DNA from 3 places in the Providencia sp. PROV_01 genome. Region 3 is predicted to be linked to each of the others. Evidence: predicted binding sites of a transcription regulator. Region 3 holds the regulator's gene; each other region holds the start of a gene.

Region 1 (5,598 bases), 240 kb from region 3:
CGTAACAACCTGCTTTTTAACCCAGTATCAAAACGCCAAATATGGTCAAAGATTTTCATGATGCTGGGTTTCCCATAATTTGATACAGATACCGCATGGAAGCGGTATTTACCTTTCTTCTGCATGGCTTTTATTTTTTGAATCAACTCATCAGGTAAACGCTGAGCAACAAAATCAGAAATCACTACGGCATCTGCATCTATCCACTGCTTTGATTCCAATTTTACTGCTGTTTCTTGCAAACAAGCCGCAAGATCAGTCCCACCTTTAAATGTTTGATGTAAAAATCGAATACATTGCTCTAGGCCATCAATAGAAAGTAAATCGTAATGCACAATTTCTGTGGAAAATAACATCACATGACATGAGCGGTTATCCGCCAGCGCAATTTTCATTAATGCGAGGCAAAAAGCCTTTGCACAGCGTTCATTTAAACCGCCCATCGAACCGGAAGTATCAATACATACAACAAATGGACCTCTCGGTTGTTCTTCATCATGGTGATGTGTTATTGGGCGAAGAACTTTCCTTTCTTGCCAGCTATCTCCTTGTAATCGATAAGTTAGAAGCTGTTTTTCAAGTAATTTTCGATAGAACTCAAATTCAATATCTTCAAGACCTAACATAGCGAGTTCTGCAGGTAATAACCGTAAAATATCGTCACTTTGATTTAAGCCATTAACTTGCTCAGGAACAGTTTCAGGCACTTTTTCCATGATAGTCATCGGTTCTAGCACCACGCTATCATCAGGGATTGCTTGTGCAGTTTGGCTACGGCCTAATAATTGTGCTATTTTTTCTAATTCAGGCTGCTGACGTAAAAATTCACTGTATCGGCTTAATAATTGGTCATTATAAGCGGAAGTCATGTTCACACCTTTGGTTAAATCCCACAACCGGCCTGCAGCACGTTCATTTTCACCTAAGATATCCTCTAAATTGCCACTTAGTGCTAATCGGCGCTGTAGTTCCGCCAGCAATTGTTCTTTTTCTTGTTCTAACATTTCTTTATGTAGAGTCGTCACTTGTAAAATTAAACTGACTCGCCATTTTTGTACAAACAGTGATTGCCTTGCACTGCGATTTTCTATTTTCCCGCTCTGTAACTGATGTGCTTCACGGTAAAAAGGAGAATCCAGTTGGTGAAGTTTTGCTATGACACTTGGTAATTGGATAAAAAAGGCATCTGTCGATATGCCAAGAGATTGACGATAAAGTTCAAACTCTTCTGAAAGTTGAGCAGGAACAAGCGCATCTTGCATACGCTGTTTGAGATCTTTTTTCCAACCGGATAAATCTTTTAGTAACGCTTTTTTTAATCTAGGGTGTTTTTCAAAAAAGACCGCCAATTGAGGGGTTGCTAACAAAGAGATAATTATCTCCTCGATTAATTGACCTTCATTAACTGAAAGCAGCATTTCTAGTGTGGCTAAACTCATCATCGTTATTCAGCCACTTTACCCGTGATTTGGTTACGTAATTGGTTTAATTTCTCTGTGAGTTTCATGAAGCTTTGTTCAATATCTGCAAGCCAGTGTGATTCAATAAATAAGTTGGGCTGCTGTTTTTCAAACTGATAGCGTGCGGCTTGAATTTCTCCTTGAATTTTATCTAGCTTGTCTAGCCATTCTTGATTATTTGTATTTGGCGTGAGTGATGAGGCTTTATCTTGAATATATAAAGTAGATGATTGATGACTTATATCTAATAACTGTATCTGGTTTAAATTATTCACCTCAGCGGCAATGTCTTGTGCAAAACCAATCCCATTTAGGTGAGCGGATAGTGTCGTTCCTTTATTTAAGAACGTTATCAGGGATTTTTTATCAGTAGTTACAAAAGTCACTTTCATATTATGTAGTTGCAGTGGACGATGTAAAAATAGGGTAATTCGACCATCACTGATATTTTCGGGCAATACATATGACGCTTTACGAGCAAACATCGCATTGTTTTTATTGACTTTAAATGCATCTTGGTTGTTTTGGTCTTGGGTCGATGACATCCATTGCTGATAAATCTGCTCTATTTCTCGAGTCAACTTTCGCTGCTGCCAGCCATCTTCTTGTAATAATGACTGTAATAGTTGTGGTAACGCATTCATAGATTGCATGTCATGCCAGAGGCAATCTTTTAATAACACAAGATCTAGAGGAGATACACTATTACGACCATTAAAGAAAGCACTTGCTTGTAATAAATAAACCGCTTTCTTCCAGCGCCTATCTGAAACATAAACCTGTTTGTCTGTTGCATCTAGTTGCTGACGTAATTGGTAAATTAATTCAAAACAGTGATCGGGTAGCGTAATTTTGGGTATTTCTTGTTGCCACTGTTGGTATTCTTCATCACTGATTTTTAAATGTTCCGGCATTTGAGATTCATTCAGTGATGATTTTCCTGTTAATAGTGCGCGAAAATTTTGTTTTTCTTGCACTTTATCCAGCCAAATACGTACTAGCATTCTGTCGAATAGCGCTTCAAGGCTATTATCTGCATCAGGCAATTCATTGGATGCCGTTACTAATAACCGCATCGGGATAGATTTTTCTTCATCACCATTACGGAACTTGCGCTCATTTACCGCGGTTAATAAAGTATTTAAGATGGCAGGGCCTGCTTTCCATATCTCATCAAGGAATACGACTTCAGCGTCAGGTAAATAACCTTTAGTTAAACGTTCATATCGCCCTTCATCTTTTAACGCTTGTATTGAAAGAGGGCCAAAGATTTCTTCGGGTGTTGAAAATCGTGTCATTAAGTACTCAAAAGCATTCGCATGACGAAAAGCATATTTCATTCTTCGTGCAATTAAGCTTTTGGCAATACCCGGAGGGCCTAATAGAAATACGCTTTCGCCGCTTAATGTGGCTAATAAGCACAAACGAATAGCCTGCTGGCGTTCATATAAACCGCTTTCAAGGTAATTGCTTAGTTGGGCAATTCGTTCAGCAAGCTGCATTATTCATTCCTTTTATTAATAGAGGTGTTGATATCAAAACTATCAATTTCTTTTATTACATACTGCGACCTATTTTTCCATTTTTCTTTGACATGCCCCAATAAATAAGAAAAAACGATTCAGCTACAAGTGATTCAATAAGTTATTGTTTTTAAGCTTTTCTAGTGCGAACGAAACGTTTCGATATTGATCACAAATATCAACCATCAATATTGAGTTGTGACTTATCTTTACTATGATTACATGAGCGAAACGTTTCGCTTACTAGAATGGCGGTGAAAAATGAAAAAGGGTGTTTTACTTAATGCCAACGTTACCTCTGTAATTGCCAAGTTAGGTCATACGGACCAAATAACGCTTGCTGATGCAGGTTTGCCTATTTCTCAAGGAACGGAGCGTATTGATTTAGCCATTACTCAAGGCTTACCCGATTTCATGTCAGTTTTAAGTGTCATTACTCAAGAGATGCAAGTCGAAAAAGCCATTCTAGCTGAGGAAATCAGTACCATTAACCCACAAATGGAAGACGCTATTTTAGCTCACTTACAACAGTTAGAAGTCACCCAAAATAATACGATTGAAATTATTTATTGCACCCATGAACGTTTTAAACAGCTGACTCATGACAGTAAAGCGGTGATCCGTACCGGAGAATGTTCACCGTTCGCTAACATTATTCTTTGTTCTGGTGTGACTTTCTGAGGTGATTATGCAACCTTTATTAGAACTTATCGGGATCGATAAATCATTTCCAGGGGTAAAAGCCCTTAATGGGGCAACATTAAATGTCTACCCAGGAAAAGTCATGGCGCTGGTGGGGGAAAATGGGGCTGGCAAATCAACCATGATGAAAGTGCTGACGGGTATTTATAAAAAAGATGCTGGTCAAATCCGCTACTTAGGTAAAGAAGTTGCATTCAATGGCCCTAAAAGCTCCCAAGAAGCAGGAATAGGGATTATCCACCAAGAACTTAATTTAATACCTGAATTAACCATCGCAGAGAATATTTTTCTTGGTCGAGAGTATGTTAATGCGTTTGGCAAAATTGACTGGAAAAAAATGTTCAGTGAGTCTGACAAACTGCTTAAACGGCTTAACCTTGATTATGATAGCCATCAAACTATTGCAGAGCTTTCTATCGGCGAACAACAAATGGTGGAAATCGCTAAAGTCCTGAGCTTTCAATCACAAGTCATTATTATGGATGAACCCACAGATGCGCTAACCGACACAGAAACAGAATCCTTATTTAGAGTTATCGAAGACTTAAAAGCTCAAGGCTGCGGTATTGTTTATATTTCCCATCGTTTAAAAGAAATTTTTGAAATTTGCGACGATGTAACGGTGTTTCGCGATGGCCAGTTTATTGGTGAGAAACCCGTGAGTGAATTAGAAGAAGAAAAACTCATTGAAATGATGGTTGGTCGTAAACTTGAAGACCAGTATCCAAGAGTTGAGGTAGAAACCGGAAATATTAGGCTGCAACTTGAAGGCGTATCTGGGCCTGGTGTAACAAATGCCAACTTCACCCTGAAGAGCGGGGAAATTTTAGGCGTATCTGGCTTGATGGGCGCGGGGCGTACAGAGTTGATGAAAATCATCTACGGCGCGGCGACAAAAAAATCGGGCACGATAAAACTGGAAGGCAAACTCGTAACACTGAAAACACCACAAGACGGGCTGAATAATGGCATTGTTTATATTTCAGAAGACCGTAAACGTGATGGATTAGTATTAGGTATGTCAGTGAAAGAAAATATGTCATTGACAGCATTACGTTATTTCAGTCGTGTGGGAGGAAGCCTCAAGCATGGGGAAGAGCAGCAAACCGTTAGCGATTTCATTCGGTTATTCAATATTAAAACCCCGTCAATGGACCAAATAATTGGCAATCTTTCTGGTGGTAATCAGCAAAAAGTGGCCATTGCGCGCGGTTTGATGACAAGACCAAAAGTACTGATCCTTGATGAGCCAACTCGCGGTGTAGACGTTGGTGCTAAAAAAGAAATCTATCAATTAATTAACCAATTTAAAAAAGAAGGGCTGAGTATCATTTTAGTTTCTTCAGAAATGCCTGAAGTAATAGGAATGAGTGACCGCATTTTGGTGATGCACGAAGGTCATATCAGTGGTGAATTTTCAGCCAAAGACGCGACGCAGGAAGCCTTAATGGCAGCCGCCGTGGGTAAAAATTATGGCTCAGTTCAGGAGTTATCAGTATGAGTTCAACTACCGCATCATCAAAACGTTGGTTCAGCAAAGCATGGCTGATGGAGCAAAAATCATTAATCGCACTATTAGTTTTGATTGCCATCGTATCAACATTAAGCCCGAATTTTTTTACGGTTAATAACCTATTCAATATCCTACAACAAACCTCCGTTAATGCCATTATGGCCGTTGGAATGACATTAGTTATCTTAACGTCTGGAATTGACCTCTCTGTTGGGTCCTTATTAGCCTTAACGGGAGCAGTTGCAGCCTCAATGGTCGGGGCTGAAGTTAACGCATTAGTGGCTGTTGCGGGAGCACTAGCACTCGGTGCCGCTATCGGTGCATGTACAGGAGTGATTGTTGCAAAAGGAAAAGTCCAAGCTTTCATTGCGACTTTAGTCATGATGCTACTACTGCGCGG
Region 2 (5,598 bases), 230 kb from region 3:
GCGTTCATACCGCCAAATATTATTAATCGTTCTCACTGCGACTAGCAATGTTGAAGGACAAACTAACATAATATTCTGTTTAATTCCTTCATCAAGTAACTCGGGAGCTTCTTTCAAAGCCAGTAAATACGCAGGTTCAATAGGGATAAACATTAAAACGTAATCCAGTGAACGAATTCCCGGTAACTGGTGGTAATCTTTACGACTCAACATACGCATGTGATTACGGATAGATGCCACATGATTTTTTAACGCTTGTTGCTGTTCATGTGGATCTTCGCTATTGAAGTAATGTTCATAGGAAACCAGCGACATTTTTGCATCAACAACCACATCTTTCCCTTCTGGAAGATGAATAATCACATCCGGTTGATAGCGGCTATTATAGCTTGTATTGATACTAACTTGAGTTTCAAATTCACTTCCCTCACGTAAACCTGAGACTTCGAGGATCCGAGTAAGAATGGTTTCCCCCCAGTTCCCTTGAATTTTGTTATCCCCTTTCAGCGCTCGTGTCAGGTTAACGGCCTCTTTGGTCATTTGATTATTGAGCTGCTGTAATTGCCGAATTTCATAGGCTAAAGTGTGGCGCTCTTTGGCTTCCTCACCAAAACTTTGTTGAACTTGCTGACGAAAACCTTCTAATTGCTCGCGAAAAGGTGACAACATCGCCAATAGGCTTTTTTGTTGTTGCTCAGATGCACGACGCTCATTCTGTTCAAAAATACGGTTAGCTAAGTTTTCGAATTGTGCTGTCAGCCGTTGTTCACTATTTTGTAAAATACGCTGTTTTTCTTCGTTGGCTAGCTGGTTCTGTTCAAAACGAGTGATTACCTCGCGAAGCTCTGCTTCTTGTTCTCGGTTAATATCCCTTTGAGTACGCAGCTCTTGATCTAGCCTTTCGTATTCTTCTTTCCATTGCGCAAGGTGAATATTTTTTTCGTCACTTGCCGCAAGTTGGCGGTTGAGTTGTTGCAGTTCCTGATCTTTTTGCGTAATTTTTTGGGCAATAGAGAACCACGTTGCCAAGCCACCAACTAAAACGCCACTCAACGCACCAATAACAGCATATAAAAGAGAGGTATCCACGGTTAAATCCTTACTTTACAAAGTCTAGTGTAAGGTAATGGGATACTGTATAAGTGTCCAGAGGTAATTTAGCCATTGAAGAAAATTTTGCGAAGCGCTTCGCAAGCTTAGCCTATCCAGCTCGCAAACCATTTCAAGCCTAATGCCCCAGGCGCTAGAATACCAAATGCCCAAATCATCGCAGAAGCGATATTAGCGAGTTGGAAATGCCGTTGTGGCATGGCGCAAATCCCTGCAACCAAGGGAACAATGGCTCGCAAAGGCCCGAAGAAGCGCCCAAAGAAAATGCCCCAAATACCCCATCGGTCAAAGAAACGCTGCCCTTTATCAATCATTTGCGGGTTACGAGAAATCGGCCACATATGGCGTACATTTTCTTTGTAATGATAACCAAACCAATAAGAAAGCCAGTCCCCAAAGAAAGCACCAAGTGCTGCTGCTAACCATATTGGCCAGAAAGTAATATTACTTTCACCAATCAAAGCACCGAGCGCAAGTAAAATAACCGTTGCAGGTAACAGAAGCGACAAAAATGCCAGAGATTCCCCAAAAGCCAGAAAGAAAATAATAGGAAGCGCCCATACTTCATGTTCGCGTGTAAAGTCCGTCACTATGGTGACAATTTCATTGAGTGTCACGGTCAGTTCCTTTCATTAGGGGATAATCAGAATACTGTAACGAAAAAGTGGTAAATCAAAGTTAAACAAAGCAAAAACACCTTTGGGAAAACCGAGTTGTGGATAAAGAAAAACGGATTATCCGACAACTCATATTCCAATTAGAGCAACTTAGTCCAGAAACTGGCTTTGCAGTACTTCTCGTTGCTGCCTTCCTAAACCAAAATCTTTTTCTAGCCATTGGTCAACATTGCCATACTGGCTTTCAATACTGTTTAGTGCTGTTCTCAAGAAGTCTTCACGTACCGAATAGACATACTCAAATTTTTTCACGATGCTTTCGTCCATCGTTTTTGCATGCTCTTCAAGTAAGTGTTTGCGGTAAGGTGCAAGTGTTTCATTAGTCAGTAAGTAATCTTCCATTACGGTGTCTAAATCTGCACCTAAAGCAAATAACACCAATGCGGACCCGACGCCCGTACGGTCTTTTCCTACAGCACAGTGTTGTACTATGCCACCTTTTTCTGGTTGTTTGAGTAAATTGACCAATTGATGATAAGCGGGGTTGTTCAGTGGTAACAATTCATATAAACGAAACATAAAGGCTTGCGGATCAAATTGTTCCAATATCTCTGGCGTTAATTTATCTAAATTTGCGGTGACTTCTTTGGCTAACGGATTTGCTGGCGCATGCACATAATGCGCTCCTTGCCAAATGACATCAGGCTTATCTAAGATTTCAGCTTCATCACGATAGTCAATGATTTGGAAAAGATTTTGTGAACGCAAAACCGCTTCGTCTTCCTGTGTTAATCGGTCTAACGCACCGGAACGAAACAGGACACCGGGCTTAATTTTGCCACCGTTAGCAAGTTTTTTACCACCGAGATCACGAAAGTTAATACCGCCCTTCAAAGGCAGAACAGAAGGATGAAGATAAGGTGTTGTTGACATAATAATTCCTTTTCGCCCTATAGCTTTCATTCCAGTTAGCCATAAAATAAACGTAACCTGAATAATTTAAGGGCACATAATATTGATAATTGTTTTTATGACAATAACAGATCTAGCAAATAAGAGGATCAGAATATTTCCTGTAAATTGATTAGTAATTGCCAAATCTATCGAGGAAATAAAGAGAAATGAAAAGTGGATAAAGGGACTAAGCCCGCTTACTTTTTGTCCACAACCGAGTGAAAGTCAAGTAAACGGGCCAGTAAATCAGGGACTACAGTAAGCGGCGAGCAGCTTCAACCACAATACTTAATACGTTACCTTCCGTTTTCTTCAGTAACGCTTCATTTGGAATTTCTTGTTGGGTACGATTCACGATAACACCCGCAACCATACCAGCACGTAACCCTTTACTACTAGAACACATAGTCAGCAATGTGGCTGATTCCATTTCATAGTTCATTACGCCCATGTCTTGCCACTCTTTCATCGAACCTCTGAAATGACGCATCACACGGCCAGTATAGGTATCATAACGCTCTTGACCTGGGTAGAAGGTATCAGATGATGCAGTAACACCAACATGAACGGTCGCACCTGCATCTTTCGCTGCGGCATAAAGCGCATTAGTACAGTCAAAATCAGCAACAGCTGGGTATTCTAATGGTGCGAAGTGTTGGCTAGCACCGTCTAGGCGCACTGCCCCAGTTGTCACCAGAACATCACCGACATTGATATCTTCTTGGATTGCACCTGTTGTACCAATACGTAAGAAAGTACGGATACCAAGCTGTGCAAGTTCTTCAACTGCAATTGACGTTGATGGACCACCGATACCGGTTGAACAAACAATGACAGCTTTTCCGTCAAGCTCACCACGCCAAGAGGTGTATTCACGTAATGACGCAAGGTGTACAGGGTTATCCATCAGACGTGCAATTTTTTCAACACGGTTAGGATCCCCAGGAACAATCGCTACGGTCGCACCCTGTAAGTCACTTTTCTTTAAACCTAAGTGGAAAACGTCAGACATTTCAAACTCCTTTACACAATGGCATCATTAAATCAGTCAATACTGATTAATCGTTATTTGTAATATAGCGAGAAAACGATATTTTTTTAGTGATGAATATCACTTTTAATGAAAGCAATAAAGGATTGATTTCATTGTTTAGTGACTTGAATCACATAAATTCATGAATTTTATTTCTCTTTGAATTCCATTGCCATCAGTATAGATGAAAGTTTGGCATAACGACAAAAGCGCCCCTAATTGCTGGGCGCTTTGATTATTTGGCAGAACTAAAACTGATAACGCTATGTTAGAGAATCACATCAAGAACGAGGACACCAACTAGGCCTATCGCCCACGCAATGGTGGTCGGAATAGACCAAACAATCATTTGTTGTTTAACGTCCTTAATTCCCATCATTCTGTTCACCACCCAATACAGGCTGTCGTTGAAGTAACCGAAGAACAGAGACCCCATGGTTGCCGCTTGCGCCGCGACCAATAAGTTAATATCCGGTATTTGGCTAATGATTGGCGCAGAAATAGATGCTGCGGTAATCATTGCTACCGTACCTGAACCTTGAATCAAACGAACCAATGTCGCGATGATAAACGGAATCAATACTGGTGTAATCGGCAGATTTGCAACATGTTCAGCAAGAATATTTCCTGTGCCACTATCACGCAGTACCGCACCTAATGCACCACCCGCTCCCGTAACTAGCAGGATAATACCCGCTGCTTGTAAGCCTTCTTCCATACGGTCGATGACTTCTTCTTTTGTTGCTTTTGGCATTAATGTGTAAACAGAGATCAACACACTAATTGATAATGCAATAATTGGTGCGCCTAAGAATTCAAATGTTTGGAAATACCAATTACTTTCCATACCTTGGAAAGATTCTGTTTTGAGAATTAATCCATTGATAGCATTGATAAAAATTAACAAAATAGGTGTGATAATCGGTAAAAGCGATAAGAACAGGCTTGGTAATGGCTTATTCGCTTTTTCTTCCATATAACGAGCGTGAACTTCTTTCAGGTCTTCACTGCCCGTTTCATCTGGCATAAATTCAGGGTACTTAGTCCCTAACCATTTTGCGTAAAACACAATACCGATAACACAAGGGATAGCCAGGCTCATACCCGCTAGGATCATGGCGCCAACATCGACACCAAAAATCCCTGCCACGCCTAAAGGCCCTGGTGTTGGTGGAACGGTATGGTGTGTCACCACTAGCCCACCAGCGAGTGCAACGCCTAAAGTTAGTATGCTACGTTTACCATTTTTGGCTAATGCTTTTGCCAATGGGTATAAAATCACAAAAGCAGAGTCAACGAAGATAGGAATACTAACAATATAACCCGTAATCGCTAACGCCCATTCTTCACGCTTTTTACCTAACCATTTGATAAAGCTATAAGCGATTTGTTCAGCAGCACCTGAAACTTCCAGCACCCTTCCCATCATTACCCCGAGTCCGATAACGATACCGATGCTACCGAGTGTTGACCCAAAGCCTTTTGTAATGACTGTCACTGTCTCTGCGGCAGTCAAACCACCAGATACACCAGCGATTGCCGCAGCAATTAGCATAGCTAATAACGCATGAACACGCGTTCGTAATACTAAAAAGATCAGGACAAATATGGCCACTGCGAGGCCAATAACAGGAATATAGGACATAGGCTATCTCCTACTTAGACGAGCCGTGGTGAGTGATAAACGAACGGATCGCATCACCAAACGAGCCATCTGCACGGAAACCGAGATCCAATGCACGGCTAATATCAAATTTACCCGGCCAGCTCGCCACAATGCGGTTAATAGCTTCATCTGGTTCAAAACGAATAAGATCCACCGCTTCTTTGCCTGCAACATCACGCAGGGCATCAATCATGCCTTGAACAGTAACCGTAATACCT
Region 3 (5,598 bases):
GCTAGAAACTGCCCAAAAACATGGTTGGTTGGGTGTGATTATGCATTTTCGCGGTTGTAGTGGTGAACCCAATCGCCAACAGCGAATTTATCATTCAGGAGAAACAAATGACGCCCGCTATTTTCTTCGTTGGCTAAAACAGACCTTCGGTGATGCGCCAACCGCTGCAGTTGGTTATTCTCTTGGTGGCAATATGTTAGCCTGCTATTTAGCTGAAAGTGGCCAAAATGCAGATGTCGATGCGGGTGTTGTTGTTTCTGCTCCTTTGATGTTAGAAGCCTGCTCTTTACGCATGGAAAAGGGCATTTCTCAGTTTTATCAACGTTACTTACTAAATGGCTTGAAACGCAATGCCACCCGGAAATTAGTCCGTTATCCAGGCTCATTACCCTTAAACCTCTTACAATTGAAGCAGCTTAAGCGGATCCGTGAGTTTGATGATGTGATTACTGCTCGTATTCATGGATTTGATGATGCGACAGATTATTATCAAAAATGCAGTGCATTACCCAAGTTAGCTTATATCACTAAACCAACGTTAATTATTCACGCCAAAGATGACCCATTTATGGCGCCTGAAGTTGTTCCTGATTTATCATTTTTACCCCACAATGTGGAATACCAAATGACAGAACATGGCGGGCACGTCGGCTTTGTGAGCGGTACATTGAGAAAACCGCAAATGTGGTTAGAAAGCCGTATTCCTCAATGGCTAACCCCTTATTTAGATAAGGAAATAATGTGATTATTCCTTGGCAAGAACTTGAGCCTGAAACATTGGAAAACCTGATTGAGAGCTACGTATTGCGTGAGGGAACCGACTACGGCTCCCATGAAAAAAGCCTGCAAGATAAGGTTAACGATGTGAAACGGCAGTTAGTTTCTGGCGAAATTGTGCTAGTCTGGTCTGAATTGCATGAATCGGTTAATTTCATGCCTAAAGGAAGTTTTTCTGTATGATGTTTTTATTCCATGGTTCATTTTTACGTCATCTTTTGTCATAAAAAAGTTGCGTGTTTTCCAACATAATCATGTCGTAAAACCATCAAATAAGGCTCACAACCCTAACACCCGTTAATCCGCTTCATGCACTATTGATTAAAATAGTGCTTATAAGCGCAGCACAGGGAGTCCACGATGTCTAAAAAGCACCCAATCATTGCTATCACCGGTTCAAGCGGGGCTGGCACAACGTCAACTAGCCAAGCATTTCGTAAAGTCTTTCATCAATTAAATATCCAGCCTGCAACATTAGAAGGGGATAGTTTTCACCGCTATACACGCCCTGAAATGGATATGGCTATCCGAAAAGCCAGAGAACAAGGCCGGCACATCAGTTACTTTGGCCCCGAAGCGAATGATTTTGCTTTGCTTGAACAAACTTTAGTCGACTATGCAAAAACGGGTTGTGGGCAATCCCGTAAATATCTACATACTTATGATGAAGCGGTACCTTATGGCTTGCAGCCCGGGACATTTACCCCTTGGGAACCGCTGCCAGATAAAACGGATATTTTGTTTTATGAGGGGCTACATGGCGGTGTTGTCACACCGGAACATAATGTCGCACAACATGTTGATTTACTTGTCGGTGTTGTCCCTATAGTCAACCTAGAATGGATCCAAAAATTAATCCGTGATACGACAGAGCGAGGGCACTCCCGCGAAGCCGTTATGGACTCTGTCGTGCGTTCTATGGGTGACTATATTAATTACATCACGCCACAATTTTCTCGCACTCACATCAATTTTCAACGCGTTCCGACGGTAGATACCTCCAACCCATTTTCGGCTAAAGCCATTCCATCACAAGATGAAAGCTTTATTGTGATCCGCTTTCGTGGGCTAGAGCAAATTGATTTCCCCTATTTGCTATCAATGATATCTGGCTCTTTCATTTCTGCAATGAATACAATTGTCGTCCCCGGAGGAAAACTAGGTTTAGCCATGGAATTAATTATGGCGCCAATAGTCGAAAAACTAATTAATCAAAAGGACAACAATTAAATTATTTTTTGATTAATAAATAAGATGCTTATCATTAATTAAGGTAAGCATCTTTTAATTCAAATATACCAATAAAAATTAAATTTATTTTTAGCTTTTTATTTCAAAGCTGTGTGTGACTTCAACGGTTTTCTCTAACATCAATGCGACTGAACAATATTTTTCAGCAGAAAGTTGAACGGCTCGTTCGACCGCTTTTTCCGTTAATTCATTCCCTGTTACAATAAAATGTAAATGGATTTTCACAAAATAACGAGGGGCTTCTTCGCGACGCTGTGAGGTTAATTTCACCTCACAATCCGTAATATCATAGCGGCCTTTTTGTAGAATCGAAACGACATCAATCGCGCTGCAACCACCCGCAGCCATTAGCACCATTTCCATTGGGCTTGGAGCTTTATCACCTGCATTGCCGTCCATCATCACTTGGTGCCCAGACGCAGACTCCCCTAGAAAAGAAAGTCCTTCAACCCACTTAACTCTTGCTTCCATTATATTTCCCCTTGAAATGAAATCGGTTTAAAGGCTACATTGTTCCATAGATACAATGAATGTTATATCAACTTTATTTGGCTGAAGCGATACAGGGAAGACTTTCTTTATTGGATATGCTACAAACAATACTTAGTTGATAGGATTAAGATCAAAACTCAACGGTTTAATTGATCATATTATAGTGTTGATATCAATTTGCGTTACCCAAAGCAATCAAAAACGCTGAAGCAATCAGCTGTTAGATTATTTAAAGGTATATAAGGCAAATTAATATGCTAAGCTAGTGACTTTAAAGCCAGCCTTTCTAGTATGTTTTTCTGAATGGCTGCAATAACATACAGAGGATAACGCTAATGGTTCTCGGCAAGCCACAAACAGACCCTACTCTTGAATGGTTTTTGTCACACTGCCATATTCATAAATATCCATCCAAGAGCACTCTTATCCATCAGGGTGAGAAAGCAGAAACCCTTTACTATATCGTTAAAGGTTCGGTGGCTGTTTTAATTAAAGATGAAGAAGGCAAAGAAATGATCCTCTCTTACCTGAATCAGGGGGATTTCATTGGTGAGCTTGGGTTATTTGAAGAAGGGCAAGAACGTACTGCGTGGGTTAGAGCCAAAATAGCCTGCGAAGTTGCTGAAATTTCTTACAAAAAATTCCGTCAATTAATTCAGGTAAACCCTGATATTTTAATGCGCCTTTCTGCGCAAATGGCTAGTCGCTTACAAACAACATCTGAGAAAGTCGGTAACCTCGCATTCTTAGACGTTACAGGCCGTATTGCTCAAACGCTATTAAACTTAGCTAAACAACCTGATGCAATGACACACCCAGACGGTATGCAAATCAAAATTACTCGTCAGGAAATAGGCCAAATCGTGGGTTGTTCCCGTGAAACAGTCGGCCGTATTCTAAAAATGTTAGAAGACCAAAACCTGATCTCTGCACATGGTAAAACCATTGTTGTTTACGGTACTCGTTAATTAACCTTTCAGCCTGGCCACCTTTGGCTGGGCTATTTATTTATCATATTAAATTCTAATAAAATCGCTTCTTTATATTCTCTTTATCACTTCCCCTTATAGAATAATAATTATTATCTTATTAATTAGGGAAATATTTATGACCATTACATTAGACTATTTATCGGGTAATCCGACGATTTTCAAAAAAATCATTAATTCCGATGATTTCATCAAAAAAATTTTTACGATTACCTCTTCACTGAAAAAAAGTCCACTTGATACGAATAACCAGCTAAAACCAACTCGTACCTGTAGCACTGAGAGTATTGATTCCGCCTATGAGAGCGACTTAGAAGAAACCAATAATATTAAGTGTTTAAGCACTGGTGAATTTTACGAAAAAGTCAATCAATTGAAAATTAAGCTATACGGAAAATATTCATCTACTTTTCTTTCTGAGCAAAGTACAGACTCATTAATAAAAGAAAATAGAGTTATTCTTGACCAATACAAAGAACTCCCCAAAAAAAATGCTGAATATGCTGATTTTTTATATCGCGATATTAGAATCCCTGGCATTAACAATAAAAGTCTACAAGAAAAAAAAGAGATTATAAAAAAATTTGTATTACCTAAACCTCTAACTAATAAAAATGGTTCAATGCTTCCTTTAAAAAAACAAATCATTCAAGAGTCTATTCGTCATATCACACTACCTTCCGTGGGTATAAAATATAAAACAGAAAGCAAATTTAATAAGAAATTAGTTTATATACATTACAAAATTTGTGAAGAAAATCGGCCTAATCAAAGAATCACCTCTTTGCCAAAAACCACTTTTGAGTTCAAGGGAAATATACCGCAAACAAAGTCATCATTACTAAGAGCACAACGAATAAAAGAACATTATAATTTATCGAGTAAAATTACCACACAGAAAACCAGCCTTAGCAAAGATAACTTAGCAAAAAATAAAATTTTAGTTAATAGTTCTGATTTATTAAAAATAATAGAAAAAGAATACCAATTGACCCAAGAAATGAATAACCATATAAAAATAATCGCTGAAATAGACGCCCAAATGAAGACTAACTCTCAATTACTAGCACTTTACAAGTCACCAATAATAAAATAAGTAAAATCGACTTATTATTCAATCAATTAAAATATTTGCATTGGCTAGAACAAATCCAAACACAAATATCACACACATGTAAATAAATAATCATAAACATCGATTTATTATATTAACTAACCTAAAAACAACCCAAAATAGCATTAATTGATAATTAAGGATCTCTCATGCACATAGACACCATCAATAGAAATGTAAGCAATCCCATCTTTAAAAAAAACATAGCATTAGAAATAGCGGAAAATTATTTCCCAATAATTAAGAAAATACGTAATACTAGATTGAATAATTTCATTCATTTATTTAGTTTTAACAAAAAAAACAAAGTAAATATGGATTCAAAGTTTTACTTAGAGTTAAAAAAAATAGAAACCAAAAAAAATGAGAATAACTCACGATTAAAAGTCGAATTAAATCAAAATAAAATAATATCATTAGAAAATGAACTACTTAAAAAGTCGTTTGAAATATCCCCAACAGTAAAAAACACTAAAGATGAAATTAATAGAAAAATAAGTAACGCATTAAAAATAGACAAGCCCTATGTAGAAGAATTAGTCAACAATAAAATAATTAAAGAACAGAATGACCTAATAGACCATTACACATACCATATTAAAAATATAGAATTAATTGAAACTAAAGAACAATTAAAAAATGATATATACAAATTAAAATTAGAGATAAAAAACGAGTCAAAAATAAGAGGGATTTATTATCTTGAAAAAAAACATGAAATATTAGAGTCATCATATAAAGAGATAGAAAATACATTTGGGGTGGAAGACCAAAATGAAAATTTAAAATCATTAATTAATTTACAATTAATCATTAAAAATTTATTAATTAAAGAATTAGATGATATTAAAAACAAAATTCATAATATAACGTTAAATAACTATAATAAAAAATCCATTAACCCCAAAAAAAGTCAAATATCGAAAAAATTAATGGAAGAAAAAAACAGCGTAACCCCAGAAGAGTCAATAATTA

What was found. Region 3 encodes CRP, which controls carbon source genes, mostly activating them, when cyclic AMP is high. Its sites were predicted from a motif close to ATGTGANNNNNNTCACAT; they were not measured.
Region 1: the regulator CRP is predicted to act here: its motif matches at 3,141-3,158, upstream of rbsD (D-ribose pyranase).
Region 2: the regulator CRP is predicted to act here: its motif matches at 3,781-3,798, upstream of udp (uridine phosphorylase).

The regions. Positions count from the first base shown of each region.
Region 1 is NZ_JBRFKD010000002.1:455,362-460,959, forward strand. It holds gene viaA (ATPase RavA stimulator ViaA) at 1-1,442, opposite strand, end outside; gene ravA (ATPase RavA) at 1,445-2,962, opposite strand; gene rbsD (D-ribose pyranase) at 3,245-3,664, shown strand; gene rbsA (ribose ABC transporter ATP-binding protein RbsA) at 3,672-5,186, shown strand; gene rbsC (ribose ABC transporter permease) at 5,183-5,598, shown strand, end outside.
Region 2 is NZ_JBRFKD010000002.1:926,325-931,922, reverse strand. It holds gene rmuC (DNA recombination protein RmuC) at 1-1,089, opposite strand, end outside; gene ACU696_RS04865 (DedA family protein) at 1,197-1,727, opposite strand; gene ACU696_RS04860 (tyrosine-protein phosphatase) at 1,878-2,660, opposite strand; gene udp (uridine phosphorylase) at 2,935-3,693, opposite strand; gene ACU696_RS04850 (GntP family permease) at 3,983-5,359, opposite strand; gene denD (D-erythronate dehydrogenase) at 5,370-5,598, opposite strand, start outside.
Region 3 is NZ_JBRFKD010000002.1:697,715-703,312, reverse strand. It holds gene ACU696_RS03990 (hydrolase) at 1-745, shown strand, start outside; gene ACU696_RS03985 (YheU family protein) at 742-960, shown strand; gene ACU696_RS03980 (phosphoribulokinase) at 1,138-2,007, shown strand; gene ACU696_RS03975 (OsmC family protein) at 2,098-2,499, opposite strand; gene crp (cAMP-activated global transcriptional regulator CRP) at 2,856-3,488, shown strand; gene ACU696_RS03965 (hypothetical protein) at 3,628-4,605, shown strand; gene ACU696_RS03960 (hypothetical protein) at 4,773-5,598, shown strand, end outside.